DNA from 4 places in the Lysinibacillus sp. CD3-6 genome. Region 1 is predicted to be linked to each of the others. Evidence: predicted binding sites of a transcription regulator. Region 1 holds the regulator's gene; each other region holds the start of a gene.
What was found. Region 1 encodes LexA, which represses DNA repair genes until DNA is damaged. Its sites were predicted from a motif close to CGAACATATGTTCG; they were not measured.
Positions count from the first base shown of each region.

Region 2: a site for LexA is predicted at 755-768, ahead of FH508_RS04195 (YolD-like family protein). Genes of this name have one in related genera too.
Region 3: a site for LexA is predicted at 5,539-5,552, ahead of FH508_RS17360 (ImmA/IrrE family metallo-endopeptidase). Genes of this name have one in related genera too.
Region 4: a site for LexA is predicted at 4,757-4,770, ahead of parE (DNA topoisomerase IV subunit B). Genes of this name have one in related genera too.

Region 1 covers NZ_CP085880.1:1,391,730-1,399,597, forward strand. The annotation lists gene pilM (type IV pilus biogenesis protein PilM) at 1-221, shown strand, start outside; gene FH508_RS06510 (PilN domain-containing protein) at 221-814, shown strand; gene FH508_RS06515 (potassium transporter) at 811-1,521, shown strand; gene FH508_RS06520 (prepilin peptidase) at 1,580-2,332, shown strand; gene FH508_RS06525 (gamma-glutamyl-gamma-aminobutyrate hydrolase family protein) at 2,345-3,067, shown strand; gene lexA (transcriptional repressor LexA) at 3,105-3,722, opposite strand; gene FH508_RS06535 (cell division suppressor protein YneA) at 3,898-4,212, shown strand; gene FH508_RS06540 (YneB family resolvase-like protein) at 4,209-4,874, shown strand; gene FH508_RS06545 (GNAT family N-acetyltransferase) at 4,948-5,463, opposite strand; gene FH508_RS06550 (DUF896 domain-containing protein) at 5,649-5,882, shown strand; gene tkt (transketolase) at 6,101-7,868, shown strand, end outside.
Region 2 covers NZ_CP085880.1:901,561-909,428, forward strand. The annotation lists gene FH508_RS04190 (peptidoglycan recognition protein family protein) at 1-669, shown strand, start outside; gene FH508_RS04195 (YolD-like family protein) at 785-1,057, shown strand; gene FH508_RS04200 (YolD-like family protein) at 1,076-1,414, shown strand; gene FH508_RS04205 (YhjD family protein) at 1,407-1,763, shown strand; gene FH508_RS04210 (hypothetical protein) at 1,783-2,403, opposite strand; gene FH508_RS04215 (hypothetical protein) at 3,097-3,255, shown strand; gene FH508_RS04220 (B12-binding domain-containing radical SAM protein) at 3,909-5,648, opposite strand; gene FH508_RS04225 (PAS domain-containing sensor histidine kinase) at 5,908-7,326, shown strand; gene FH508_RS04230 (MarR family winged helix-turn-helix transcriptional regulator) at 7,436-7,868, shown strand, end outside.
Region 3 covers NZ_CP085880.1:3,481,033-3,488,900, reverse strand. The annotation lists gene bla (class A beta-lactamase) at 1-72, opposite strand, end outside; gene FH508_RS17375 (BlaR1 family beta-lactam sensor/signal transducer) at 499-2,283, shown strand; gene blaI (penicillinase repressor BlaI) at 2,314-2,694, shown strand; gene FH508_RS17365 (SH3 domain-containing protein) at 2,996-4,486, shown strand; gene FH508_RS17360 (ImmA/IrrE family metallo-endopeptidase) at 5,019-5,522, opposite strand; gene FH508_RS23980 (helix-turn-helix domain-containing protein) at 5,633-6,031, opposite strand; gene FH508_RS17350 (helix-turn-helix transcriptional regulator) at 6,185-6,433, shown strand; gene FH508_RS17345 (ORF6N domain-containing protein) at 6,470-7,171, shown strand; gene FH508_RS17340 (helix-turn-helix domain-containing protein) at 7,247-7,868, shown strand, end outside.
Region 4 covers NZ_CP085880.1:2,342,250-2,350,117, reverse strand. The annotation lists gene parC (DNA topoisomerase IV subunit A) at 335-2,764, opposite strand; gene parE (DNA topoisomerase IV subunit B) at 2,761-4,737, opposite strand; gene plsY (glycerol-3-phosphate 1-O-acyltransferase PlsY) at 5,391-5,993, shown strand; gene FH508_RS11370 (HesB/YadR/YfhF family protein) at 6,012-6,302, shown strand; gene FH508_RS11365 (spore germination protein) at 6,445-7,868, shown strand, end outside.

The sequences.
Region 1 (7,868 bases):
TGAACTTTTTTAAATTCTCGTTACATAAAGGTGAGAAAAGTGTAGATGATATTTTCCTTTTAGGCGATAATCCTTTATTGCCTACGATTACTGAGTTTTTAAGTAATAATTTTACGATGCCAATTACTGTGTTAAATGATGACATGGTGCAAAAATCATTCCCTCAATTTTCAGAGAAGTTTGCGAGTCTCATAGGGCTGGCTTTGAAGGAGGTGCACTGATGGTACCTGAAATAAACCTCTTACCGAATTTAGAAAAACAGAAATCAGCCCCAATACTGTTATATATAGTCATTATTGTACTCGTTAGTATCGTTTTAGCATTCATGATAATTCAATACTTTCAGGCGAGAGGCGAGGTAGCGACATTAAATGCACAGGAAATAGAGTTGACGTCACAGCAAGAGCAGCTACAAATCGAATTAGATGGTTTACGAAATATGAACGCAGGCTCGCTTGAGCAATCGGTGCAATTTGTTCATCATGTCTCTTATCCTGTGACACCATTAATTGATGAGACGCAAGCGTTGTTACCAGAGCAGACATATTTACGTAATTATAAATTTGGTGAAACAAATATAGAAATTACCGCAGATTTTGAAACGATGTCAGCTATTTCAAACTATCTTGATAAACTAAACGTAAGCCCTTATTTCACGGATATTCAAGTTGGAACAATTGAAAATTTTGAGTTATCGATTGGAGAGCAAAACGAAAGTAATTCGAAAGATAAATATCAGGAAATACCGCGTTATTCGGTAACCATCACGTTGGCAATTGATTTTATTTATTTGGCTGGAGGTAGAGAATCATGACAAGCAGCAAAAACTCAGCGATTCTTCTGCTTACCGCATTAGTCGCAGCACTGTTATTTGCACTCTATTACTATCTATTAACACCTAAATTGGAAGAGGTAGAGGCGAAGGATCGAGACGTTCGTGCACTGCAACAAGAAATTGCAACAATCCAGGAGCAAATTACGGCATTAGATACGGTACAGCCATCACATGGGGCAAGTGTGCTATCTTTGCGTAAAAAGGTACCTCAAACCCGTGCCATTGAAGGAGTCATCCGAAATATCGAAGAAATAGAAGCAGTAACAGGAACACGGGTTGAAGCTGTAGAATTTAATAATTATGATTCCCTCGTGATGGACTCTTCGATTATTGACCCAAACTCGCCAGCAAATGAGGAGCAAGCGGTCACAGCACAACAACCTACTGAAAATAGCGAGCAAGCAGATAGTGAAGAAGGGGACAATGTACTACCAACCTCTACTATTGCTAAAGAATCATTACCAGCAGAGTTGAAGCTAGTGACATTTAGTATTGATGTCATCGCTATTGATACGAAGACAATGCTTGAATTTTTAAAGGAAATTGAAAAAATTGAACGTGTGATGAAGATCGACACATTGGATATTACCTTAACTGGGGAAGAGGTTGTATTTGAGGAGGATGCAGATTCATCCATTAAAGCTACCGTTCAGGTAACAACCTTCTATTATGAGGGTGAACAATGATGTAATGGCGCGCATACTCCAACGTATGGGCGCTATGTTAGTTTAGGAGGCAATAAAAATGGAAATGGCTTATACAATACTAGTATTCGTATTTGGACTAGTTTTTGGATCATTTTTTAATGTTGTAGGCTTACGTGTGCCGCTAAAGGAGTCAATTGTTAAGCCGCCATCGCATTGTACAAGCTGTCAAAGACAACTAACCGCAATTGATTTAGTGCCCGTTTTGTCTTATGTTTTTTTAGCAGGTAAATGTCGGAGTTGTGGGCAAAAAATTTCCTGGATTTATCCGCTAATGGAGTTGCTCACAGGCGTATTATTTGCCTTTTCATATTGGCAACTGGGCTTTAGTGAGGAGTTTTTCGTAGCGATAGTATTCATTTCATTATTAGTAATCCTTGTTGTTTCGGATATAGCGTATATGCTTATTCCTGATAAAGTGCTTTTGTTTTTTTTACCTTTATTAGCTATAGGGCGAGTGTTATCGCCTGTAACACCATGGTGGGATAGTATCGTAGGTGCCGTTGTTGGCTTTGGCATATTATATTGTATTGCTGTTGTATCACGCGGTGGTATGGGTGGTGGCGATATTAAATTATTCTTTTTACTTGGACTTGTACTTGGTACAATAAATACATTATTGACATTATTTGTAGCAGCGGTAATTGGTATGATTGTCAGCATCTTCGTGCTTAAAGTACGACAACAAGGGCGGAAAACGCCGATTCCATTTGGACCATCCATTGCTTTAGCGGCAGTTATCGTGTATTTCTATGGGGATGTCATTATTGATTGGTATGTAGGATTATGGTAAGGGGGGATATGGATGAAACCGATTATTGGTATTACAGCATTTGCAGAGGATGATTTATCGTCAAGATTGAATGTAGCCTATAGCAAAAGTGTTATTGAAGCTGGTGGCATTCCGCTTATTATTCCACTTGGGGTAGAGGAGGATGTAGCACAAATTTTATCGCTAACAGATGGCTTATTATTATCTGGTGGGCATGATGTTCATCCATTTGAATTTGGCGCTGAGCCATTACCGAAGCTCGGACAAATACATCCAGAACGTGACAAGGTCGAGCTTGCTTTAATTCATGCAGCCTTTACGAGGAAAATGCCGATTTTAGGGATTTGCCGTGGCATGCAAATACTTAATGTTGCGCTAGGTGGAACTTTGTACCAAGATATTGATAGCGAATATCATAGTAGTAAGCTGTTAAAACATACGCAACAAGCAGCTCGCGGTGTAGCAACACATTATGTGCAGATAACACCTGATACGTTGTTACAATCAATTATCGAGGAAGAAAAAATTGCTGTGAATTCTTTTCATCATCAAGCTGTAAATGTATTAGCAGAAAAGCTAATCGTTGCAGCAAAATCGAGCGATGGTCTAATCGAAGCGTTCGTTCATGAAGAATACCCGTTTTGTTTAGCAGTACAGTGGCATCCTGAAGAACAAGCAATTGTAGGCGATTTAGCTGCACAGAAGCTTTTTGCCGCCTTCACTAGTGAGAGCTTAAAATATAAAAGAGAAGCGTGAGTGCTTCTCTTTTTTGTTTGCTAAGTATGAGAATGCCTTAATGTACACGGCGATATAAGCCGACAACTTGTCCTAAAATCGAAACTTGGTCTACAATTATTGGTTCCATTGTAGCGTTTTCTGGTTGTAAGCGGAAATGATTTCTTTCCTTAAAGAAGCGTTTAACGGTTGCCTCATCCTCTTCTGTCATTGCGACAACAATATCACCGTTATCAGCTGTTGCTTTTTGTTTAACGATGACTAAATCTCCATCGAAAATGCCAGCCTCGATCATCGATTCACCCATAATTTCTAACATAAATAGCTGATCTTCACTAGTACCGTAAATATCAGGTAAAGGGAAATATTCGTCGATATTTTCGATGGCTGTAATCGGTGATCCAGCTGTCACTTTACCAACAAGCGGTACGTGGATGACGCTTTGCTTTTGAATCGAATCTTCTGGCTCTAAAATTTCAATGGCACGTGGCTTAGTAGGGTCTCGTCGAATAAAGCCCTTTTGTTCTAAACGAGCTAAATGTCCATGAACCGTTGAACTTGATGCAAGTCCAACTGCCTCACCAATTTCACGTACAGATGGCGGATAACCTTTTGCACGTACTTCTTCTTTGATAAATGCTAGTATATCCTCTTGTCTTTTCGAAACTTTTTTCATGATTGCTCACCTCTTTTTTTATATCATTCTTCTTACTATCTTCTTACTAAATAGTATAGCAGAATGCGAACACTTATGCAAACATAGGTTCGAAAAGTGTTTGACAAAAACGTCTGTTCGCTTTATCATAAGAACATACATTCCGAACAAACATTCTAAAAAGGGGTTATGATGAATGAATTGGTTTAAAAAAAATACACATATTTCAATTTTATTAGGCGCATTTTTACTTTTTGCAGGTTATCTTGTGATAACTGATCCTGGAGACATTACTTACACTGAAATTAATATTGAACATGGCGATAGCTTATGGTCGTTAGCAGAGCAATACCGTGGTAAAATGGGTACGGATGACTGGATAAAACTTGTGAAAGCCGAGAACGAATTACATAGCGTGAAAATAGTTGCAGGAAAATCACTCGTTATCCCAGTAGTGGGTGACAATAAGATACCCACCAATTCAATTGAAATTGCGAGAAGTGAAAGATGATGAATAAACAAAAAACGGCAGTTATTTACTGCCGTGTGAGTACCGAAAAAGAGACACAAAGTTCTTCATTGGAGCGACAACAAGAGGAATTACTGCGGTATGCTAAAGAACAAAGCTACGATGTGAAAAATGTTTTTTTGGATAAGCATAGTGGGTATGATGTTGAGCGCGAAGGATTGCTTGAAATGCTCGATTTTATTAAAGAAAAAGAAATAGATGCATTATTTGTGCAGGATGAAACACGTTTAGGGCGTGGTAATGCACGAATGGCTGTCCTTCATTTATTGCAAAAAACTGAAACAGATGTTTTTTCCATGCGTGATGCAGGGCCAGTACAATTAAATGAGATGGATACGATGTTGCTCGAAATTTTAGCGATTGTTGAGGAATATCAACGTAAAATCCATAATGCGAAAATTCGTCGTGGCATGCGCCGTGCAGTAGAAAATGGCTATCGTCCTGAAAACAACCTTTCCAATCGCGGCAATCCGAATGGTCAGGAGCGTAAGGAAGTGCCGATAGAAGAAATTGTGAAGCTTCGCAATCGGGGCTTTACTTATGAGGAAATTGCTACGACACTTAGAGGTCTTGGCTTCGATGTAAGTAAAGCAACCGTACATAGGCGATATCAAGAATATCAAGAAAGGTTAGCGGGCAATTAATTTGCACTGCTAGTCTTTTTTTATGGGTAAAAACGCTCCTGAATAAGATAGATAGTATGAATTAATTTTCCATTTAAGCTAGCCATTCATCTTGTAAAATAGCGTAATAGTATTCATCCCACCAATCGTCACCATACGGAATACATTTTTTAAAGTATCCTTCACGGCGCATACCGATTTTCTCCATCACACGGTAGGAGGCAATATTTTCGGGCTGGCAAGTTGCAATAATTCTATGAAGCTTCATTTTGGTAAACCCGTAATCCAATAGGGCGTGCGCTGCTTCTGAAGCATAGCCTTGACGATAAAAGGCAGGATTCAACACCCAACCAATTTCATATGTATGTTCGCCAAAGTAGGGATGGAAAACTAGATGACCAATGACTTGTTGCTGATCATGTAAAACAATAGCAAAATGTTGTGCTTGCTCTCCGCTATTATCAGTTATAAACTTTTGTACCTGCTCTTCAGAGAGAACACCTTCAGGCATGTAGTGCATTACCGTTTTATCGGACATATAGCTATAAACCGCTGGTAAATCATGTGATTCAAATTTGCGGATATGTAATCGCTTAGTTGTAATGTTCACCTTATTTCCCTCCAGTAAATTGTATATTTTTTTCCTTGTATAATTAGTTATACACGACTAACATCTGGAAGTCATGTAAATTATGGCTAAGAAGTGTTTTTAAGGGTTGGTATAACTGCATTTTAAGGGAAACCATGCTATACTTTGCATACTGAAGTAATAAAGGTATTGAAAGGTGTGTAACAATGTTATCAAAAGAAAAAATTAACCGAATTAATGAATTAGCAGCAAAAGCGAAAGCAGGCAATTTAACTGAGGAAGAGGCGAAAGAACGCACTTCTCTTCGCAAAGAATATTTAGATACATTTAGAGCATCAATGCGTGATACGATTGAAAATGTTAAAATTGTTGATGAAGAAGGCAATGATGTTACACCTGAAAAGGTAAAACAAGCGAAAAAAAATAAATTCTTAAATTAATATGTCACATTTAATCGAGTGCTAGAAAAGTCAATTTTCTATTGTTATTGCTAGATAATATTCGTTGTTCGTTCTTACATTTTTAATTGCAAGTTACAGAACGATGATAAAGTATGACATAAATCTTAAATAGTATAACAAAAGCATTGTTTTCTAAGACAATGTTTACTAAACTGTAGTAGAACAATATATAGGACGAGAAAGGATGTCACAACATAATGACTCAACATGCGGATCAACTAGCGATTAATGCTATCCGAACATTGTCAATTGATGCAATTGAAAAAGCAAATTCAGGTCACCCAGGCTTACCGATGGGGGCAGCGCCAATGGCTTACACGCTTTGGACAAAACAACTTCGCCACAATCCAGCTAATCCAAAGTGGTATAACCGCGATCGTTTCGTACTTTCAGCAGGTCACGGCTCTATGCTTTTATATAGCCTACTTCACCTTGGAGGTTACGGCCTTCCAATGGAAGAAATTCAAAACTTCCGTCAATGGGATTCATTAACTCCAGGACATCCAGAATACGGTCATACTGTTGGAGTAGAGGCAACTACAGGTCCTCTTGGACAAGGTATTGCCATGTCGGTTGGTATGGCAATGGCAGAGCGTCATTTAGCAGCTACTTATAATAAACAAGGACATGATATTGTCGATCACTATACATTTGCACTTTGTGGCGATGGTGACTTAATGGAAGGTGTTGCAGCTGAAGCCATTTCATTAGCTGGTCACTTAAAACTTGAGAAATTGATCGTCTTATACGATTCAAACGATATTTCATTAGATGGTGATTTAGAAAAATCATTCTCTGAAAACGTACAAAAACGCTTTGAGTCATATGGCTGGAACTATTTAAAGGTTGCTGACGGTACAGATGTAGATGCTGTGAACAAAGCAATCGAGGAAGCGAAAAAATCTACTGGCAAACCAACACTGATTGAAGTGAAAACAGTAATCGGTTTCGGTTCACCGAACAAATCAGGTAAATCTGATTCTCACGGTGCGCCACTAGGTACTGATGAAGTTGTATTAACAAAAGCAGCATACGAATGGGCACATGAGCCATTCCAAATCCCTGCTGAAGTATACGATACGTTCAATGCAGCCGCTGAAGTGCAAGGGGCACAATCAGAAGCAGCATGGAATACGAAATTTGAAGCATACAAAGCGGAGTTCCCTGAATTAGCAGCTCAATTCGAAAATGCAATGAATGGTAAGCTACCAGAAGATTTTGCAGCAGAATTACCAGTATATGAAGCAGGTAAATCTGTAGCAACACGTTCATCTTCAGGTGATGCAATTAATGCGATTGCAAAGAAAACACCATCGTTCTTCGGTGGTTCAGCAGACCTTGCAGGCTCAAACAAAACAACGATGAAAGGCGCAGGCGATTTCTCAGCAGACGATTATGCTGGTCGCAATATTTGGTTCGGTGTGCGTGAATTTGCAATGGGCGCAGCAATGAACGGTATGGCACTTCACGGTGGTCTAAACGTCTTTGGCGGAACATTCTTCGTATTCTCAGATTACGTTCGTCCTGCTGTACGTCTTTCTGCATTAATGGGTCTTCCTGTGACATATGTATTCACACATGACTCAATTGCTGTAGGGGAAGATGGTCCGACGCATGAACCAATCGAACATTTAGCTTCATTACGTGCAATGCCAAATCTTTCTGTAGTACGCCCTGCAGATGCAAATGAATCTGCAGTTGCATGGGAGCTTGCTGTATCTTCTGAAAACACACCAACTGTCTTAGTATTATCTCGTCAAAACTTACCAGTGCTTGACGCGTCAATCGAAACAGTTCGCGAAGGTGTTACAAAAGGAGCTTACACTGTATCACCTGCTTCTAAAGAAGTGGCAGATGCCATTTTAATTGCTACAGGTTCAGAGGTTTCACTTGCAATTGAAGCACAAAAAGCATTAAAAGCTGACGGTATGGACGTAGCAGTTGTGTCAATGCCATCAATGGATC
Region 2 (7,868 bases), 490 kb from region 1:
AAACAAAACTTATTGCCAACTAGTAAGTATTCTATAAAATCGCCTTACACTATGACACCTCAGTATATTACAGTTCACAATACGGCAAATGATGCTTCTGCAGCTAATGAGATTAAATACATGATAACTAATGATAATCAGGTATCTTACCATATTGCAGTTGATGACAAAGAGGTTATTCAAGCAATCCCATATAATCGCAACGGCTGGCATTGTGGAGATGGTCAAGGTAACGGTAATCGCAAATCCATTGGTATCGAAATTTGTTACAGCAAAAGTGGCGGACCTCGTTACAGTGCTGCTGAGGAAAATGCAGTGCAGTATATAGCCTCGTTACTAAAACAATATGGATGGGGCATTGAACGAGTTAAAAAGCATCAAGACTGGAATGGAAAATACTGTCCGCATCGAATTTTAAATGAAAACAGATGGAATAGCTTCTTAAAACGAATCGAAGAGGCTATGAAACCAACAACTATTATCCAACAAAAGGAGGAACCAAAAGTGACTAACACACTAACATCAACTGCTAAAGAGGATTTGAAAGGATTGTTAAAAGAGACATATCAAAAAGGAATCTTAAAGGTGGACCATAGTGAAAAAGTTTGTTCAATGACAGATGGCGAAGCTTTAGGATTATTGATTTCAGTTGTAAAGCGCACTCTATAAACAGAGATACCAGGTACTCATATTTTTAATGGGAGCCTGGTATTTTTTTTATTGCCAAAAAGAGAACTAATGTTCTATAATAAAACAAACAAATGTTCTAATAAGGGGAGTTAATATGGCTGTTAAAACAAAAACACCAGCAAAAAAGAAAGAACCTAAACATTTAGATCGTGATGAATTCGATCTTGAAGAAATCGCATATACCTTAACAGAATCGATGCAAGAATATAAAGTTTATACATACACAATTTACAAACATGATGAGCTGTTAGAGGGTACAGTCGTAAAAATGGATGCAAACACTAAATTAATCCACATAAAAGACAGAAATATGGGCATCCATAAGATACATTTTCTAGATATTTTAAAAGTATCTGACGTTGATTAATTGTGGAGAGTGATTGTAATGATAAACGACCGCGGAAATATGAAATGGACATCATTGATGCTACCCGAACATTTAGTTAAGTTAAAGGAATGGAAAAAAGAGCAATTTTACGATAAAAAGCGCGAGTTGACTGAATGGGAACTTGATGAGATTGAGCAAACAATACAGCGAGCTTTCAAAATGAAAAAGCAAATTAAGCTCACACTTTGGAAAAGCCAAAAATTATATGATGAAATTGGAATGATTACGGGGACAAATATTTATAATAAGGAGTTACTTTTAGATACTGATTTATCAATCAAGCATATTACCTTTGATATGATACAAAATGCGTCACTGGTAGACGTTGATGATTAAGCCTGATGAGCGAAGAAATGTACATGAATTTATCCTTCTGGATATGGCTGTAAAATCGTTGCAGAATGATTACGATAAACTAGGAAATCTAAAAATGTCAGTGGTATATGTCAAAATAGTTGATGACCTATTGAAAGATTTAAGAAGTGATTATTTTAATAAAAAACGAATGTTAGCTAAACAAAAAATTGAGGTAGTGAAGTGGATCCATGTAGACGAATACTTTAGTGACGTTGTTTTGAAAACTCCTGGAGAAGATGTAATACTGAGGTATGCTAAGCAAGCTCTAAAATCACAAGTAGAAAAATTATTAATAGAACATTTAAAAAGTCACTCATGTGAAAAATAATGAGTGACTTTCTTCTATATTATTTGAAATCGTTATGCGTACCATAACTTGACGCAGCGTCTTTTATGTTTGATGCCTTAAAATTAGCAAAATCAATCTTATCTATATCGCTCTTTTTGAATAATGCAGTCATAGCAGATCCAATGCTGCTGTTGCCTGAAGCATCTTTAAAGTTTGCTTGCCAGTTAATATTAATATTGCCCATATCTTCAACATCTTTTAATACTTCAAGTAATTTCACTGTATTACGTTGTGCGTAGTCTAATGTGTTTTTCTTTGTAACAGCATCGTCAATCATCATTTTTAAATAATACATGTCGCCCATACTTTCAACAGTGATATTACGATCACTACCATCAGTCGTCTTTGTGCCAAATAAGTCAGTAGCTATTTTGGCAATACGTTTTTCAAGTGGCACGTTTGTATCATTTGCGGCCGCCATATCGATAGTAACCTCATTATCTTTCTCTTCTTTTTTGCCAGCTTCAGCAGAAGTTTCTTTTTTAGTTTCTGCTTTTGGAGCTTCCTCTTTTTGTGAAGATTCCTTTTCATCACCTTCAATTGCATTCCCAATAGCACCAATTACGATTACTACTAGAATTAAAATAAACCACCATTTTTTATAGAAGGGTTTCTTCATTATGTATAGTCTCCTTTTTGTATATTAGTACCAATAAATTATATCAATAATGGTAGGGGTTGTCAGTAAAGTGCGCATGAATTAGTTCCATGAGTTTCTACTATTATATAGGGAAAAATATTATAAATTGTCGACTATTGTCATTACAAGTGTGTTGACATAATGACAAGCCCTCATCTTGCCCCCTAACTTGCCCCCTATAGATAAGCTAAGTAAAGACAACAAAAAATCAAAAGTGAAATTATAGACGGATTATACTGTACAAATAAACCTAAAAACACATAAAGATACCACACTAATAAACGAGTGATTATCGGGTAATTATTCAGAAGTATGGGTCGAGAATGATTTAATGGGCATAAATGGTTGTGCCCCCGAGACTGTAGCTAAACTCGAAATTTTTCGAGCGTTTAGCTACAGTTTTTTTGCATTTAATTGTCGTAGATTTGTGCTGCGGGTCATATGGGCTTTCCTTAAATTTTCAAAATTGTTTGCGTGCCTGACACTGAAAAAATACACTGAAAAAATACTGAAGAAAAAGTTTAGTTGTTTTAGGGTGCGGGTACAACTTATTAAGAGTGGTTGAATACCACCACCTTGTATTAGAACTGAGGGGCATCTGAAATAGAATGTAGAAAAAGACAGATAACGGTGAACCCAGTTATGAAAAAGAAACAAAAGGAGAACTTAACTATGTCACTTACAAGCACAGCTAAACAAGAATTAAAGGACTTACTAAAAGAAACACACAAACGAGGAATTATGAAAAGAGATCATAGTGATCGAGTAAGCAGTATGACAGATAGCGAAGCATTAGGATTATTAATTTCTGTTGTAAAACGTACATTGTAAAATTTTACTAATAGAAATAACTACATGCTACAATGGGTTCTATGTACATTGCTATACTCTAAAGCAAGTAGATTAAGTACTTTACTGTAATATCGAAAAGGACGAGGCTTAATGACTTTCTACTATTATATTGTATTTAATATTTAATATGTAAACAGATGTAAGCAATTGTAAAGTAGTGGATTTATGAAGTATGTGGTTTTGCTCAATGGAAAACAAAGAGATGCGAAACTATATTTCGGTTTATTCGCTAGGCTTTTTTAGGATGTTTAATTGTTTTTTTATGCAATTTACAAGATTAAATTTGCCTTTGAAAGTCGTTCAGACTAAGCATTTAATAGCGAAAAAGTAAATTTGTCGAAAATATATCTAAAAATTTAGAAAATTTAACAAAATATTTCCTGAATAAAAATAGTGCATAATAGGTAAAAAGTACTTGTTGTGAATAACTAGATTTTAAGTAATTTGTTCTAATGGTTTTTATTGTCATTGTGAGTCCGTTACTAGCGCTAAAAGTTAGTTTTAGTAGGCAGAATTTATAATTGATTCGTAATGCGAAGGATATGGAATGAATTAAAAAATGGAATTATTTTAGTTTCAAATTAAAAAAAACGCTACTCCTTGAAATATTTCAAGTGAATAGCGCTTTTTTATTAAACAGAAGGGATTGTTGCAAAATACGGTTCTTGGCCGTGTCGGAAGTAGGTTAAAAGATAGCCGTTTTTTTGTACAATTTTGCCATTTGCAAATTTTTGATAATCTAAATTATGCGGAATGATAAGGGTATGCTTGAATAATTCCTTTTCAGTTAAATTCAAGTTAGCAAATTCTTCGCCTGCAATGGTAGGATTTTCACGTAGAGCAGAGTAAAGTGCTTTTTGCTGCACTTCGGTTGGGCGATCTTTCCACCATAATTTCCGTGGTTGGAATTGCTGTGCCTTTAAATAATCAAGCTGCATTAAGCTTTGGATAACTTGTAAATTAGCACTTTCCACTGTTTCTAAAAACTCTAGTAAACGGCGGAACAAATCTTCAAGCTGGTGACCAATACGTGACCATCCCTTTGTTTCCCAATAAGTTCCGAAGTTTTGGAAGAAATCAAATGGTGTATCAAATACTTCTGTTACTAAATATTCGATTGTATGATCCATTCGGTGAGCATTCCAATATTTTTCGAGTACATCTTCCGCATGTTTAATACGGACAATATCATCAAAGTTTAAGACATTATTCGAAAAAATTTCATATGGAGCTAAGTCCACATACGTATAGCCAAACTTTTCAGCCTCCAAACGTAGACCTGTACCACGCAATAGCTTTAAAAAGCCTAACTGTAATTCCTCAGGGCGCATAGCAAAAACATCATTAAATGTTTGTCTGAAGCTACTATAATCCTCTTCTGGTAGGCCAGCAATTAAATCTAAATGTTGATCGATCTTGCCGCCATTTTTGACCATTGTTACTGTACGCGTTAATTTTTCGAAGTTTTGACGTCGTTGTACTAGTGTGTTTGTTAAATCATTTGTAGATTGTACACCAATTTCAAAGCGGAAAAGCCCTTTTGGTGCATTATCATTTAGAAATTGAATGACTTCGGGACGCATTATATCTGCTGTTATTTCAAACTGGAAGACTACACCTGGCTGATGTTCATCTATTAAAAATTGGAACATTTCCATTGCATAGCTACGGCTAATATTAAATGTACGATCGACAAATTTAATAGTTCGAGCACCATTATTCATTAAATAACGAATATCTTCTTTTATACTTTCTCTATTGAAATAGCGTACGCCCACTTCAATAGAAGATAAGCAAAATTGACAGCTAAAAGGACAGCCTCTGCTTGTCTCAATGTATTGAATTCGCTTGCTTAGATGTGGTAGATCTTCTTCAAAGCGGAATGGGCTCGGCAATTCACGTAAGTCAATTTTAGGTGCTTGCGCGTGAATTCGAACTTTACCGTCCTCTAAGTAACAAATGCCTGGAACATCTTCTAAAGGTATTTCTCCATGCAAATGGTGTAGTAACTGCTTAAATGAAGTTTCTCCTTCGCCCATGACAATAAAATCAACTTCTTCGATACGACGTAACCAATGATGGACATCGTAAGATACTTCAGGTCCGCCTAGCAAAATTTTAACATTTGGACAAACCGTTTTTAACATTTTAATAACGTGTATTGTTTCTTCAATATTCCAAATATAGCAACTGAAACCTACGATATCGGGGTTTTTTTGAAATAAATCTGATACAATATTAAATGCAGGGTCTTTAATTGTGTATTCTGCAATGACAGGATTGTATTCAGGTAAAGCAGCACTTTTTAAATAACGCAATGCTAAATTTGTGTGGATATATTTTGCGTTTAAAGTAGTTAAAATAGTATTCATGCATTAATCTTCCTTTCACTTTCTAATTGTAACAGTCAAGTAGCTGACAAACAATATAATCCTTTAGACCTATTTATTTTGTGAACGGTTCGTGAAATAATTTTAAATACTTAAATTCACTAAATTTTGTAATAATAGAATCGTACAGTCATAAAGTATAGTAAAGGCTCAAAATTCGAATGAGAGGTTTTTTACTCTTTTGAAAGGTTCGGTGAGAAAGTTGAAGCAAAATGATATAAATCAATGTTTTGGAAATCTTATGAAAAGTACTTCGTCACCAACACTTATTCTAAATAAATCAGGGAAAATTTTGAATTGTAATGAGGCAGCTATTAAACTTTTTGATCTTAATTCATCATTTAAAGGTTATATAACAATGGACGAGCCATCCAATATTAAGTGGGCTAAGTTCGTTAAGGAGCTACAAAGTGAGTTAAGATCAGAAGAAATATTTAATATTCGTAAAAATAACAACGATCTAGAAATGATGTCCTTTAAATGTTTCTATGATCCAAACACAGAAGAAATAGTCGCACAGCTATCAACTATCAATAATGACAGAGCGATTGAATTATATGTTAGCAAGGAACAGGAACGTTCACAATCCTTCAGTGCATATGATCATTTACCCTATGCTGTTATTGTGAGTGATGCGAGTGGGATTATTCTTGGTTTAAACAAATATGCAGAAATGTATTTAAAAATAGAAAAATCGCAGCTTCTTCATAAAGCGCATCAACATATATTTGACTCATTTACAATGAAGAATGGACAAATTACAACATATTTATCCAAATTGATGGGTGAAAAACATGCCAATATTCATGTCGTAGATGAAACCCAAGTAAGCAGAACTTGCTATTACGAAATCTCAAGTGTTTTCGATGAATATAATAATATTATCGTTACGGTTATTAATGATGAAACTGAGAAAAAGCAGTTGCAGCATAAAGTGGAGCATCAAGAAGCATTAAATGTAGTTGGACAAATGGCTGCAAGTATTGCACACGAGATTCGTAATCCCTTAACGTCTTTAAAGGGCTTTACGGAACTTTTAAAGCTGAATGCAGATGAGGAATCGCGCATGTATTTATCTGTCATCGATAGTGAGCTACAACGGATGGAGCAAATTTTGTCAGAATTGTTAGTTTTGTCGAAGCCGACAAGCATGAAGATCGAATTAATCGAATTAGATCAAATTGTAAAACAAGTAATCGAATTTATGTTACCAGATGCTTTGATGAAGAAAATTATGATTCAATATATTCCTACTGCTACAGAAGTGTATATTGGAGGCAATGAAAATCGTCTAAAGCAAGTATTTATGAACCTTATAAAAAATGCGATGGAAGCGATGCATAATGGCGGTACAATTACGGTAGAAATGAATGTTATTGACTGTACGATTGTAGAATTAATGATTAAAGATGAAGGCAGTGGTATGGATAGTAAAACAATCCAAAACCTATTCCAACCTTTTTACACGACGAAATCATCAGGGACAGGACTAGGCCTTGCATTCGTGAAAAAGGTCATCGAAGAGCATGAAGGTATAATAGGCGTACAAAGTGAAGTACAGAAGGGGACATGCTTCCATATGCAGTTTCCAGTTTACACATTCAATCAATTGGACTCGTTAGATGTTTCTGCGAAGGATTCTGCGTATTTAGTAACCTAAATACAGTGAAAATTATTTCAATAGTGCGCTATTATTGATTGCTTTTGACAATGCTTTTCAAAAGTCGCTATAATGACATGTATAAAGAGCGAATTGAGAGGACTAGGTTATGACGTCAGAAGAAGATTTAAAGCAAACTTTAAAATTATATATTGTATTATCCCGTGCCCATAAAGCAATTAATGAGATGACAAATCATTTTTTTCAAGAGAATGGTCTGAATCCTACTGAATTTGCGGTTTTAGAACTCCTTTACCATAAAGGGAGACAACCATTACAGCAAATCGGTAATAAAATTTTACTTGCCAGTGGGTCTATTACGTATGTAATTGATAAGCTTGAAAAAAGAGGCTATCTTTTACGAGTTTCCTGTCCATCAGACCGTCGCGTTACCTATGCAGAAATTACAGCGGATGGTGAAGCGTTTATGGGCGAATTATTTCCAAAGCATGAACAACATCTACATGAATTGATGAGTGCTTTATCAGTCGAGGAAAAAGATCAAGCAATAGGCTTATTAAAAAAATTAGGACTATCGATTA
Region 3 (7,868 bases), 2.1 Mb from region 1:
AACTGCGACTAACAGCAGCATAGGTCGTGAAAAGTAGTGCATGCTGAATTTATTTTTATATGTTTTGTTCAAATTGAAAACCTCTTTCTAGTTTTGGTTTATCCAATATATAAAGCTACTTTTACCTAGCGATGATGATGTAGTCTTAAATGGCTAATCTATACCTCCCTCTAAATCAATTGACTACAACTGTAGTCCAATATTACAATTGTAGTCTATGGAATGTCAATCCTTTTAAGCTAATAAATATTCGCACTTCCTTTTAGAGAAAGTTCATAAAGACCATCTTGAGCCAAGGCTATTAGATTCAACCTTTTGTGCTAAAAACTAAGGAATTGATAAACTAATAATGAAGTGTTAACATGAAATTTTATGAAAATATAAAATGGTTTTGGAAAATAAGTAATTATTTTTTATTAAGGTTGTTGTAACTTACAGGAGGAACTCTAGGAAAGTAAATTACGATAATGATACATTGGGAAATGGAGGTAAAGAGGTATGTTCTTAACGCATTTTGTCACAAGTTTTATTGTATCCTCTGTTACTATAGCGTTTATTTTGCTTATTAGGAGATTATTCTCTGAGCAACTTTCAGCAAAATGGCAATATAATCTATGGTTTTTATTGATAATCGCATTGACGCTTCCATTTATATCGAAGCAGTTGATACATTTTAAAAATCATTTTAATATATTCAATGTAAATCTAAGCAATAGTGTTGGCGACTCTTCTATCAGAGCCACTGAAGTTTCTAGGCTCGATAATGTAAATTGGATGCAGGACTTTACGATATCTGTTCATCATCTTGAACTAAATTTCTTGAATGTCGGATTAGCCAGTATTTGGATTGCAGGCATGCTCGTTATGGCTTTGCTGTTCCTACAGGCAGGGGTCAAAATAAGAAATATAAAAAAAACGACTACAATCTTGAACAACAGAGACATAATACATGTATTTGAACGATGCAAGGATCAGCTAGATATATCTAAACCTTTAATCATAGGAGAATCACCACTTGCCAAATCTCCAATGATATTTGGTCTGTTTAAAACATATGTAGTGTTGCCGCAGTATCTTGACGAAAGGATGTCTATAGAAGATATTAAATATATAATGATGCATGAACTTCATCATTATAAATACAAAGATATAGCAACGAATTACCTCATGATCATTTATCAAATTCTGTACTGGTTTAATCCGCTTGTATGGATTGCTTTTAAAAAAATGAGGACAGATCGTGAGATAGCTTGTGATTTGGCTGTTTTAACATCTTTAGATGAGCATTGTTATGCAGATTATGGTAATGCCATTATTAATTTTGCAGATTTAGCGTCACATTCTAAAGAGGTTACCTGGGTCAATCAGTTTAACGGTCCCAAGGAACAAATAAAAAAAAGAATTGAAAAAATTGCTTCCTATAAAGTCGAGTCGAAGTGGATGAAACTAAAGAGTATTTCAATCTTTACTCTTATTGCTGTATTTGTAGTAAGTCAGGTTCCATTTGTTTCCGCAATGGCCACTACTAATGACCGTTATGTTTGGAATAATGAACGCACGCTTTATGAGGATTTAAGCGATTATTTTGATGGATTCGATGGAAGCTTTGTATTATATGATATGAAAGCTAGTCAATATCGTATTTATAATAAAGATAAAAGTACACTGAGAATTTCCCCAAATTCTACTTATAAAATTTATAGTGCCTTAATTGGATTAGAGTCACATGTAATAACAAATGAACATTCCACTATGAAATGGAATGGAACAAAATATTCTTATGAATCATGGAATACAGATCAAAACTTATCAACCGCTATAAGAAATTCAGTAACCTGGTATTTTCAGAAATTAGACCAAGGAATCCCTCAAGAGACCATCAAAAGCTATCTAGAACAGATGAACTATGGGAATAATGATCTATCAGGAGGCGCAAACTATTGGCTGGAATCCTCATTGAAAATTTCTCCAGTTGAACAGGTTCAATTAATTTCAGCGCTTTATACAAATCAGTTTGGATTCGAGGACAAAAATATCGAAATCGTTAAAGATTCCTTATCATTAGAGAGATACGATGGTTCGCGTCTTTCGGGCAAAACGGGTACTGGAAATGTGAATGGTAAGAATATAAACGGTTGGTTCATTGGATATGTAGAGAACAAGGACAATACTTATTTCTTTGCAACAAATATACAAAATGAAGATAAAAGTTATGGAAGTAAGGCTGCGGAAATCACGTTATCCATTTTGAGAGATAAAGGAATCTATAAAGGAAATATGTGAATGAGTTGAAGCATTTAGGAGGAGATAAGGTTGACAAGGGAAATCCCCAATATTTCAGAATCAGAATGGGAAGTAATGAATGTACTATGGCAAAAGGCTCCACAAACGGCCAACGACGTAATATTATCCTTGCAGGAGCAAACGGATTGGAAGCCGAAAACCGTACGCACTCTTTTGGATCGTCTCGTTCATAAAAATGTAATAGGTGTCAATAAAGATCATAGAGTCTATACTTTTTTTCCACTTTATTCGCAAGATGAATGTCAACGCGCCGAAGCACAGTCTTTTATTAAGCGAATTTATGGTGGAACGCTAAAGTCGATGCTAGTTCAGTTCATACAGGAAGATTCCTTATCGGAAGATGATATTAGTGAATTACGTTCCATTTTGAAAGAAAAGCCTAAAAAGTAACCAAAAGTATTAAAGTACTTCTCAGAGTTGTGAAAGTGCTATTGAAATCATTTAAGTTATTCCACAGGGCGATTATTAAGTTTATCAGTCTAATTCCTCGGTAAAAGTGCGGGGTATTAGACTTTTTTTATCTCTAAAAATAATTTTCTTATTGAAGAAGGCATCCCATCAATTATGTTAAGTAAAAGAAACATTGACTATTAACCTTTCTCAAATATTGGGATTATGATACCATATATTTGAATCTTTTAACTTTAAAAAATAGGAAAGGAAGTGTAATAATCCTCACATGAAGAAGATATTGAAACCATTGATTAGTGTTATTGCCATTGGTGCCTTCTCTCTATCAATAAACATAGATAAAAATGTATTAGCTAATAATCTTGCAAATACATGTAAGTATGATGCGGCATCGAAAGTAAACCCTGATTACTCCACAATGAACTGTTTGTTAACCGAAACTGCACTGAGTTATGATGTTCCTCCTGAAATTGTGAAGGCGATAGCGGAAGGTGAAAGTGGAAATTGGCGTCATTTTGATAAGAATGGTGAAGTGATTGTGACAGCTGATAATGGAATTGGCATTATGCAAATTACAAATCAAGCAGGCTACAATCAAGATAGACTAAAAAACGATATTGTCTATAATATTCAAGCTGGTGTAGAGACGCTAGATGCTATGTTTAAGCGAAAGGATTTACCTCGCATCAACGGTGGGGAAAGAGATGTACTGGAACATTGGTACTTCGCTATCATGGCATATAACGGTACTAAGCCAGTAAATAGTCCAATTGTGCAAGCAACTGGTGAAAGAAATACCAATGCCTATCAAGAAAGAATTCTTGGAATTATTAATAAAATGGAATTAATAGACTTAACAGAGCTGCCTTTTTCACGTGAACATTTTCAATATGACTCTAACAGCAAAGAGAATATGAAATTTTCAACGATGAACTATGATTTTGATTTACCATTAACAAAATCTAAGTATTATTTTAAAACAAATCAAAAAGTTAGTGCAATAACGAATGTAACATTTAGGACAAGATCTACTACGGATAGTCCTTCTTTGGGTACTTTACGTGAAGGTGAAATTGTTACCATTACGGGTCCTTTTGAATATGACAAAGTATCAACGAAGAAAAACCATTTTGTTTGGTATCCTGTGAAAAGAAGTGACGGGACACAGGGGTATGTAGCATCAAGTTATTTAAACGACTTAACGCCAACACCTCCAGTAACACCGCCAACAACGGGAAACGTTGATGTATCAAAGTTTGCTGATTACAATGCCAACCAATACTGGGCTGAGGATTTTAAGTGGGCAGTCAACATCGGTATCATCAGTGGGTACCCGAACGTGAAAAACCCATCAACAGGTAAGTACGAAAGCTTACTAAAACCGTACACGAACTTAACGGAAAACCAAATGTTATCGATCCTATTACGTTACTTCAAACCAACAGAACTAGCTTCAACGGTAGCTAAAACTTCATGGTACGGAGACGTAAATTACCAACTGGCTACAAAATACGCTCTACCAGTTCTAGGTGCAAACACTGCTTCTAAACAAGCCATTGCAGGTAAGGATATCACACGGGGTAACTTTGCTCGTATCTTAGCTTCAATGCATTATGGTAAGACTGTATCTCAGTCAGAAGCTATTAAATTTCTTCGTGATAATGGTTTAACAACTACTAAAACAAATGAAGAGTTTAAACCAGATGATTTTTTAGCAAGAGCGCACACAGTGGCATTCTTCCACCGTTACGAACAAATATTCAATAACTAAATTGCTAGTTTCAACTGCAAAGGTGACTATAAAAGTCATCTTTCTTTTTCTATGTTTAATAAATCCTTTCTTGACACTCCTTGAGCCTTTCATCACTAAATTCATTGACACAGATTACCTGATTGGACCTACAAAGTCCTTTTTTGAAACTACTGGAGTGATTTAGAAAGCATAACAAAAGGACTTGTGTGTAATTTTAAGCACAAGCCCACAGATTGTTGTATGATTTATTTCAACGTTTATCCTCAGAGGTTCTTCAACCCGAAATAGGTGCTGAGAGTAGTTTTACTATCTTCATATTAGGATGTTCACTAGCCTGAATGAATAAAGTTGCTGAAGTAGATCGTAAATCATGGAAACGTATCCGAGATAAATCAAGATTCCTTTCCATAAAGCAATCCCACCATGGACTTATTAAATCGGGGCAATAAGGTTTCCTAATTTTTAAAAAAAGAAAAATATATTCATCTCATTCTCAAGCTCTACTCCAGCATCTTCTACAATTAGTTTAAAATTTTTTCAATTAATCTTCTTAACGTACCTCACAATAATGACTCCCTTCGGTAAGTTTATGATCATCAAAATAATGATTATTAAGATAGTGATATAATCTTTTCTTCGCAAAATCGTAATCTACATTAAAGAACGCTTGAATTGTAATAATTGCTTTTTCCTCATTTACAGGTAGTTTAAGCTTATTTAGCATAAAAGTGGGTACACAGGCTTGGAGAGCAAAACTATTTGCTTTCCATTCTTGATACTCTCTAAAAAGTGGAATAGATTTTGCTTGATTACCAGAGTGTACCATGGCATGACACAATTCATGTCCGAAATCCTGCCACTGCCTTTGTTCAGACAATCTAGAATCAATAAAAATTACATTTCCTGTATTGGTAGAATCGTAAGGTAAAAAGTATAGTGTAAAACCAAGGCGTGAGGCGATTAATCCTGGATTTAGTTGTTTAGGTGTTGTTACATCAATACTTGTATATAATTCACGAATATAATCTTCCAGATGAGTATAAATAAAATTCATAATATCCCTCTTTTGTCAAACGTATGTTCTGTTTATGGTAACAAAAAAATTCACCAAAGAAAAGGCGAATTTTTATAATGTTTGGAAATGTTACAAATTATTGTGTTTTTTTACTTTTTGTTTTCTTGTTGACGTTTCAAAACTTCATAGAAAACTTCAAACTGTTCTAGCGCATCCAATAAATTTTCTGGCTGGTTTTTAAAAAATAAATCTTCTCTAGTTAAAAAGAAATCAATTACCTCTTTTTGATATGAACTTAGATTGTTGTATTCATTATCAGAGATGCCAGCTTGGGTATGTAAAGCTCCTTTATTATCTGTTCTTCCTAAAAGATAATCTATAGACACATTGTAGTAGTCCGCAATTTTTTCTAAAATTTCATAATCAGGATTTCTCTTACCTTGTTCATAAGCAGTATAAGCTGGTCTAGTAATGCCTAGAATGTCTGCTATATCTTGTTGTGTTTTGTTATTTGATTTTCGTAGATATTTCAAGCGTACACCTAGCATAAGTTCACCTCGCGTTTCTAAATATAATTATATGTAACAATTTGTTACTAATCCAATGAAAAATAAAAATGTAACGAAATGATACAATTATTGTTGACTAAGTAACGAAATGATACTATATTATAAATAATCTATATGAAAGGTGGTCAATAATTGGAAAATCGAACTTGGTTAAAGACAAGACGTTTAGAAAATAAACTGACTCATGATGAGGTCGCTAAAGCATCTGGAATTAAACGAGCATATTATACCATGATTGAACAAGGTAAACGCAGGCCTTCTGTACATGTTGCTAAATCTATTGCGGTAGTACTAGATTTTGATTGGGTTCTTTTTTTCGATGACGAAAGTCACGATTCGTTACAAAATAACTGTATAAAATGTATTTATGTAGCGATATGATACAACATACATTTTTATTAGGGAGGCTATATGGACATGAAATTATTACAAATTATCTTATATAAAAATCTTCGCGTACTAACGACAGTACAAATTGCCGAACGTTATGGAACAAACAGTGACCATATTTCTAAGAACTTTTCACAAAATAAAGATCGATTTAAGGAATATAAACACTATATCAAATTAGAGGGTGAGGAATTATTGTATTTCCGAAAAGCGCAGCAACAATTACACATTTCCAGTATAGCTAGAGTGTTATACCTATGGACTGAAAAAGGAGCTTGGCTTCATGCAAAATTTCTTAATACAGAGGAAGCTTGGGACGTCTACGAAATTTTAGTAGACGAATACTACACGGTTAATGAAGATGTAGTTCCGTTATCTAAAAATCAAGCACTTGTGACCGTCCTTCGTACAACAGCTGATTTAGTAGAAAATACTCAAGCAATTAAACAAGAACAGTATGAAATAAGAAAGGAACTTTCAATGATTAACGAAAAAGTGGATGAACAAATAACATTAACTTCTGGTGAACAACGCGCTGTACAAAAAGAAGTTGCCATAAAAGTTTATGAGATTGAAGTTAATACAACAATCCAATCGAAATTATTTCGAGAATTGCATCGTGAAATTAAGAATCGTTTTGCGGTAGCTAGTTATAAAGATATTCGTAGGCAAGATTTGCAAAATGTGCTTAATTACATTCGGTCTTGGGTTCCTCTAAAAATATCTTAGCTGTCGTTTGTGGGATGAACAAGGACATTAGAAAACAACAAGTATTGATTGTTATTTTTGGAGGAGGAAAGGGGCATGCGCGAAACACACAACCGAGGATTTAAGGGTGTTTGGATACCGAAAGAGATTTGGCTAGCCAACGACTTGGGCTGGTCAGAAAAACTCCTTCTTGTAGAAATCGAGAGCTTAGACGGTGAACAAGGGTGTTGGGCATCGAACGAATATTTAGCAACATTCTTTAGTCTTAGCAAAGGGCGAATATCAAAGTTAATTTCAAGTCTAAAAGATAAGGGCTATGTCACAGTTGACCTAATCTATAAACCTGGCACAAAAGTAATTGACCGACGTATTATCAAAACGACTAGAGGGTATGGTTGGAAACGACTAGGGGGTATGGTCGAAAGTGTTGATACCCTTATAGACGTAAACAGTCAGGAGAATAATACAGTTTTTAATAATACATTGAATAATAAAAGAGACAATTGCAGTCAGTCGTCTGGTTTCCACTTTAATCCAAATTATAATTTTATTAAACAACTATTCGAAAGCAATGTTCGTATCGCAACATTAACGGATTGCAACAATATTCATGAAGCACTAAAGCTTTATGATCCATTACTAATTCAAGAAGCAATATACGCTGGCACTCATAGTGCACAAAGCTTTATGTACATTCTTTCCATTTTAGATAACTGGC
Region 4 (7,868 bases), 950 kb from region 1:
TTATAAACTTTTGATAATTTTTTAGAAGTTAACAGCCACTGTACTAAAGTTTGTACACACATTAAAAAGTCACGAATGCTTTTAAATTAATGATTCGTGACTTTCCTAGGAGCACTCTATAACTGTTCGTTTAAATATATTTCTTCCCTTCCTCTACTTAACTTTAACATAAGTATCCAATTTTAGATTTATGTTTTTATTCAATTAATTTGACCGATTGAATAAAAAAGCGAGCAAATTAATTGTGCCTTATTTAACTGCAACACTTATTGAAAATACAGCCCAAATCAAATAAAACCCACGCTCTTTGAATGAACGTGGGCAAAGTAATTTGTTATTCCTCTTTTTTCTTTTTAACAACATGTGAAATGGCACCATCTGTCGCGATATCGACTTTAAAGGAACCATTTGAATGACGGTCAGCGCGCGTTAACCCTTTGACATCAATGATTTCTTGCACGCCCTTATCCGTTTCAACAACAACTTGCTCCTCATCACTAGCCTTGACAACCGCAACAATTCGATGTGGATTTGCTTTTAATTCTGTTAACACTTTTAAACCACGTTTTGCGCGACTCGCGATATCGACTTCGGCGACATTCATCTTCTTCACCGCGCCACGCTGTGTAACAATGACAACATACTCTGTGTCAGATGGTTTTAATATAGTAACACCAACTAATGCTTCCCCATCTTTCAATGTAATTCCCTTCACACCACCAGTTTTAACACCAGTAACAGGGAGCTCCTCAATTGGGAAGCGGATAGCATATGCAGTATCTGTTATTAATAACAATTCGGCATCGTCTGAAACAATATCCGCCAGTATCATTTCATCACCCGATTTCACATTCATCGTTTTAATCGGCTTCGAATATCGTGTAACTGCATAATCAGCTAATAGTGAACGTTTAATCTGTCCTTCTTTTGTAGCCGTTAATATATATGTGTTTGGCTGCTCAAACGTATCAAAACCATAAACGGCAATAATGGTTTCGTCTTCGCCAGTTGGCACAATACTTGAAATATGCTGCCCAAGATCCTTCCAACGAATATCGGGCAATTCATGCACAGGCTGATAAATATAATTTCCACGATTTGTGAACAGCAATACATGATGCTGTGTATTTAACGTTGCCTCATACAATAAATAATCCGAATCCTTCATGGCAAAATCTTGCCCATTGGATGCTGCGTGAGAACGTGTAGATGTTCGCTTAATATAGCCATCTTTTGTCACTGTGACAACCACTTCTTCACTTGGAACTAGCACATCTAACGTAATTTTAATTTCTTCAATTTCTTGCTCAATTTTCGAACGACGTGGCTCAGAAAAACGTTTTTTAATATCGAGCAATTCTTGTTTAATGACACGAACAAGCTTCGCCTCACTGTGTAAAATACCTTCTAGCTTTGCAATTAATGCATTTAATTCATCTTGTTCATGACGAAGCTCTGTAATATCGGTATTTGTTAAACGGTATAATTGTAAGCTTACGATCGCTTCAGATTGAACTTCGGTAAAGTCATACTTCACCTGTAAATTTGTTTTCGCATCACGCTTATCATTCGATGATCGGATCGTCGCAATCACTTCATCTAAAATAGAAAGTGCTTTTATCAAACCATCAACAATATGTGAACGGTCTTTCGCCTTTTGCAAATCATAAATCGAGCGGTTTGTCACCACTTCCTTTTGATGGGCTATGTACGCATCAAGTAGCAGTGGTAAAGTCATCATCGTTGGACGACGATTATGGATAGCAATCATATTAAAATTGTAGGCTACTTGCAAGTCAGTAGTTTTAAATAAGTAATTTAAAATTCCTTGTCCTGGCACATCTTTTTTTAGCTCAACTACCACGCGTAATCCTGTACGATCAGATTCATCACGGATTTCAGCAATGCCTTCCAATCGTTTATCTACACGTTGTTCATCAATTTTCTTAACAAGATTTGCCTTATTAACATCATACGGTAATTCCGTAATAACGATTTGTTCTTTCCCGCCTTTTAACGGTTCAATGGTTGCTTGTGCACGGACAATAATTTTGCCACGCCCTGTTTCATAAGCTTTTTTAATGCCATCTACCCCTTGGATAATACCTCCTGTTGGGAAGTCAGGACCTTTAATAACCGTCATAAGCTCATCTACAGTTGAATTTGGTTGCTCTAAACGCATTAAAACCGCATCTAACACCTCATTAAGCGCGTGAGGGGGAATATCCGTTGCATACCCAGCAGAAATCCCTGTTGAGCCATTTACAAGCAAATTTGGGAAGCGAGACGGTAATACAGTTGGCTCCATATCCTGATCATCAAAGTTCGGTACAAACTCTACCGTTTTTTTCCCAATATCACGTAACATCTCAGCAGCAATTGCTGACAATCTTGCTTCTGTATAACGCATCGCAGCAGGTGGGTCACCATCAACAGAGCCGTTGTTACCATGCATTTCAATTAACATATGGCGAGCCTTCCAATCCTGACTCATGCGCACCATTGCTTCATATACTGAACTATCACCATGTGGATGGTAGTTACCGATAACATTCCCGACCGTTTTTGCTGACTTACGGAAAGGTTTATCATTGGTATTCCCTTCCGTATACATTGCAAATAAAATACGGCGCTGTACAGGTTTAAGACCGTCACGTGCATCTGGCAACGCTCGGTCTTGAATTATATATTTACTATAGCGACCAAAACGGTCACCCATTACTTCTTCTAAAGGTAAATCTTGAAACTTTTCCGTACTACTCATGCTTGGTCCTCCTCTTGTTGGATGAATTCATTATCTAAAATATTTGAATCATCCTCCATACCGAAGTTTACATTTGCTTCGATCCATTTACGGCGTGGTTCTACCTTATCGCCCATTAACGTCGTTACACGACGCTCTGCACGTGCTCCATCTTCAATTGTTACACGGATTAACGTACGTGTGTCAGGGTTCATCGTTGTATCCCACAGCTGGTCAGCATTCATCTCACCAAGACCTTTATAGCGTTGCAGCATATAGCCTTTTCCGACCTTTTTAATGGCACTTTGTAAATCGTTTTCGGTCCAAGCATACTCAATAACTTCTTTTTTACCAGTACCTCTGGATACTTTATAAAGCGGTGGTAATGCGATAAATACTTTACCTGCCTCAATTAATGGGCGCATATAACGGTAGAAGAACGTTAATAGTAGCACTTGAATATGTGCACCATCTGTATCCGCATCGGTCATAATGACAACTTTATCGTAAGCCGAATCTTCGACTGAGAAATCGGCTCCTACACCCGCACCAATAGCATGTATAATCGTTGAAATCTCCTCGTTTTTCATAATATCTTGGAGCTTCGCTTTTTCTGTATTGATGACTTTACCTCGTAACGGTAAAATCGCTTGGAATGTACGATCTCGCCCTTGTTTTGCTGAACCACCCGCAGAGTCACCTTCGACCAGATATAGTTCATTTTTTGCAGCATTACGAGATTGCGCAGGTGTTAGCTTTCCTGAAAGAATCGTACTACCTTTTTTGTTTTTCTTGCCGTTACGAGCATCCTCTCGCGCTTTACGCGCCGCTTCACGAACTTGTTGTGCACGAATCGCTTTTCGAACAAGGGAAGCTGATAGCTCAGCGTTCTCTTCTAATACATATAAAATCTGCTCAGAAACAACGCTATCGACCGCAGAACGAGCCTCACTCGTACCAAGCTTACCTTTCGTTTGACCTTCAAATTGTAATAAATGCTCAGGAATTCGAACAGAAATAATTGCCGCTAAACCTTCACGTATATCTGTCCCTTCCAAGTTTTTATCTTTATCTTTCAAAAGACCAATCTTACGTGCATATTCGTTGAACACTCGCGTTAAGGCAGATTTTGCTCCTGTTTCATGTGTGCCACCATCACGTGTACGGACGTTGTTAACAAACGATAAAATCGTCTCTGAATAGCCATCGTTAAATTGGAAGGCAAATTCAACCTCGATATCATCTTGTTCACCTTCTACATATTTTACAGGGTGAAGAACATCTTTTTCCTCATTCAAATACGCAACGAAAGCTTCAATGCCGTTTTCATAAAAGAAAACATCACCTTTGCCTTCCTCGCGTTGATCGATTAACTCAATTTTTAATCCTTTTAATAAAAATGCAGATTCACGTAAACGTTCTGCAAGCGTATCATAATTGAATTTCGTAACTGAAAAAATCGTGTCATCTGGTAGGAAATGCACAAGTGTTCCTGTTTGTTTTGTCTGACCAATTTCTTCAAGCGTTGTTACAGGGTGTCCGCCATTTTCAAAACGTTGTTTATACTTTTTACCATCACGATGAATTGTTACTTCTAAAAACGTCGATAAAGCATTAACAACTGAAGAACCGACACCGTGTAAGCCACCACTTGTTTTATAGCCGCCTTGTCCAAATTTACCTCCTGCATGTAATACAGTGAAAATAATTTCAGGGGTAGGCTTACCCATTTTATGCATACCTGTTGGCATACCTCGTCCAAAATCTCGAACGCTTAAGCTCTGATCTTTATGAATCGTGACAATGATATGAGAACCAAAGCCAGCTAGTGCTTCATCCACCGCATTATCTACGATTTCATATACAAGGTGATGAAGTCCTCTGCCGTCTGTGGAACCGATATACATGCCGGGTCGCTTTCGAACCGCTTCTAATCCTTCTAATACTTGAATGGCGTCATCATTATAGACGCTTGGTGACTGTTTATTCGCCAAAAGATTCCCCTCCAAAAAACAAACGCATGTTCTGATTACGTTCTCATCCTAATAATAATAGCATTTCCTGTCAATAGCTAGTGACAGTTATATATATTTTTTTGTTTACGCTATGGCGTCTTGCCTTCTATGAATTTTGTTAAACGATCAGTGTAAGTCCGTTTTCGGATATAAATAACTACCACTACCTAAAGTTTACGGCACTAACCACTCTACAAAATCCACAACAGCGTCATAGGTGCTATCTTCATTCAGTCAGCAATAAACGCCAACTTAATGTCTTACACTCAGCTTTCCAAAAAAAGGATTGCTAGGCGTTATCTGTTGAATGATGATTTTTTATAGCTTCACATAGAAATTAAAGATAGACTTCTATTCTACCAAAGGAATGTGTGATTGACAAAATTGCCATTTTACCTATATTTTAAGAAAGAGCTTAGGTATTGTAACGATAATAGTGTCGAACAACCTAACATAAGCTATTATAAGCTTGTGACTTTTGAAATCATGGTAATTAGTTTCCTTTTGTATTGAATTCAAGGCTCATGATGAAATCTCCTTCATATCATTGTAGATTAAAAAGAAAAAGTGTAAAATACTTGTTACAAACTATTAGTACCAAGTGTTATTATTTGGATGAAAGGAGTCCATCTATGTTAAACGGACTTATTATTTTATGTGCCTATCTCATCGGCTCTATACCTTCAGGGTTATGGATTGGCAAAATATTTTACAAAACAGATATTCGCGAGCATGGTAGTGGCAATTTGGGAGCTACCAATACTTTCCGTATATTAGGAAAAAAAGCAGGTTTAGTTGTAACAATCATGGATATTTTAAAGGGAACTGCTGCTGTGTTATTAGTGACACTACCAATCTTCTCTGATGTCACAATCCATGGATTGATTTTAGGTCTTGTTGCAGTTATTGGTCATATGTTCCCTATTTTTGCAAGTTTCCGTGGCGGAAAAGCTGTTGCCACATCAGCTGGCGTCCTACTAGGCTATTCTTGGCCACTATTCATTTTACTATTCATTGCATTTATCGTAACGTTAAAGCTTACGAAAATTGTTAGCCTAACATCGATGATTGCAGCACTTGTAGCTTTAATTTATTCGATTATTTATTATTTTGTGACAGGCGATTTTGCATTGGTGATATTAGTAGCATTTTTATTTATCTTTATTGTTTATCGTCACCGAGCTAATATTACGCGCATTAAAAATGGTACTGAACCAAAAGTAAAATGGCTTTAACTTGAAAGGAGTTCGCACATGAATATCGCACTGACAGATGAAGCTCTTCAATGGTTTAAAAATGAAATGGAAGTCGTAACAGGCGATACCATTCGCTTTTATGCAAGATATGGTGGTTCAAGCCCATTTCATGAAGGATTTTCTCTTGGAATGACTCGCGAAGAACCTCTTGAAATAGGTGTTCAAACAGTAATTGATGGTGTAATCTACTATATCGATGAGAAAGATTTATGGTTTTTTAACGATTATAACTTACACATTGACGTTGACAAACAGCTTTACGAATTAAAATATGACTATTTAAAATAGAACAGTGATTCCTTTCATTTAACTGAAAGGAATTACTGTTTTTCATTTTGTGTAGTAAACAATCTTTAGTTTGTACGAATTGGTTTAGCTCTTCGTAAAATTGACCATCCTCTAACTAGTCAATCTATGAGGAGGAATCATAATGCCCGTTTCAGAAAACAACAATACCTCCCAACAGCAAAACCCCACAACGAATTTACTGCACACTTCTCTTTCAGAAAACATTTATACGATTAAAGAAGCGCTCGGAAATAGTAACGATGTAATTATTCGCGAAGTGATACTTGAAAAATTAGATAATCAATCAATTGCGCTCATTCACATTGATGGTCTATCTGATAAAACGGTGATTACAGATTTTATATTAGAAAATTTAATGCTTGAAATCGACACTGATCCTGAAAACAAAATAGACAACAACATCGACTATATAAAAAAACAATGCTTGGCAGTTGGTGATGTCAAGGTTGTTTTGGATTTTACCGCATTTTATTCCTCCATACTAAATGGCGAAACAGTCATTATGTTAGAGGGACAGTCGGTTGCAATTACGACAGACACTAAAAGTGCAAAAGATAGGGCCATCACAGAGCCACAAACAGAATCCGTGATTAGAGGTCCACGAGAATCATTTACTGAAACATTGCGTACGAATACGGCTCTTATCCGTCGTAAAATTAAAAGCCCTGACCTTTGGATAAAATCCCGAATTATTGGTGATGTAACACAAACAGACGTAGCCATTATGTATATAAACGGGATAGCCAACGATAAGGTTGTCCAAGAGGTGTTAGACCGTTTAGATAATATTGTCATTGATGGCGTATTAGAAACTGGTTATTTGGAGGATTTTATTCAGGACTCTAAATTCTCGTTGTTCCCGATGGTTTACAATACGGAGCGCCCAGATGTGATTGCAGCAGAGTTGTTAGAGGGTAAAGTTGCCATACTTGTGGATGGCACGCCCCTTGTACTTACCGTCCCTGTAGTATTTACGTCCTTTTTACAAGCAGCAGAAGATTATTATCAAAATTGGATTATAAGCTCGCTCATCCGACTTTTACGTTTTTTCGGTATTACTCTTGCATTAGTTATGCCTTCCCTTTATGTAGCCATTACAACCTTTCATCAAGAAATGCTACCTACAGGCATGCTTATAAGCATTGCTTCACAAAGAGAAGGCGTTCCCTTCCCCGCTGTAGTTGAAGCATTAATTATGGAAATTGCTTTTGAAATATTGCGTGAAGCAGGTCTACGAATGCCAAGGACAATTGGTCCAGCCGTCTCCATTGTAGGGACCTTAGTAATTGGTCAAGCGGCTGTAGAAGCAGGTATCGTTTCCGCTGTGATGGTCATTATCGTTGCATTAACGGCTATTTGTAGCTTTCTGTTTCCTTCTTATGGCTTATCAAACACGATTCGTGTCTTACGCTTCCCATTAATGATTTTAGCTGCGATGTTTGGTTTATTTGGCGTTATGTTTGGGGTTATGATGATTATTCTACACTTATGTAGTTTACGCTCTTTTGGTATTCCTTATATGAGTCCATTTGGGCCAATGATTAT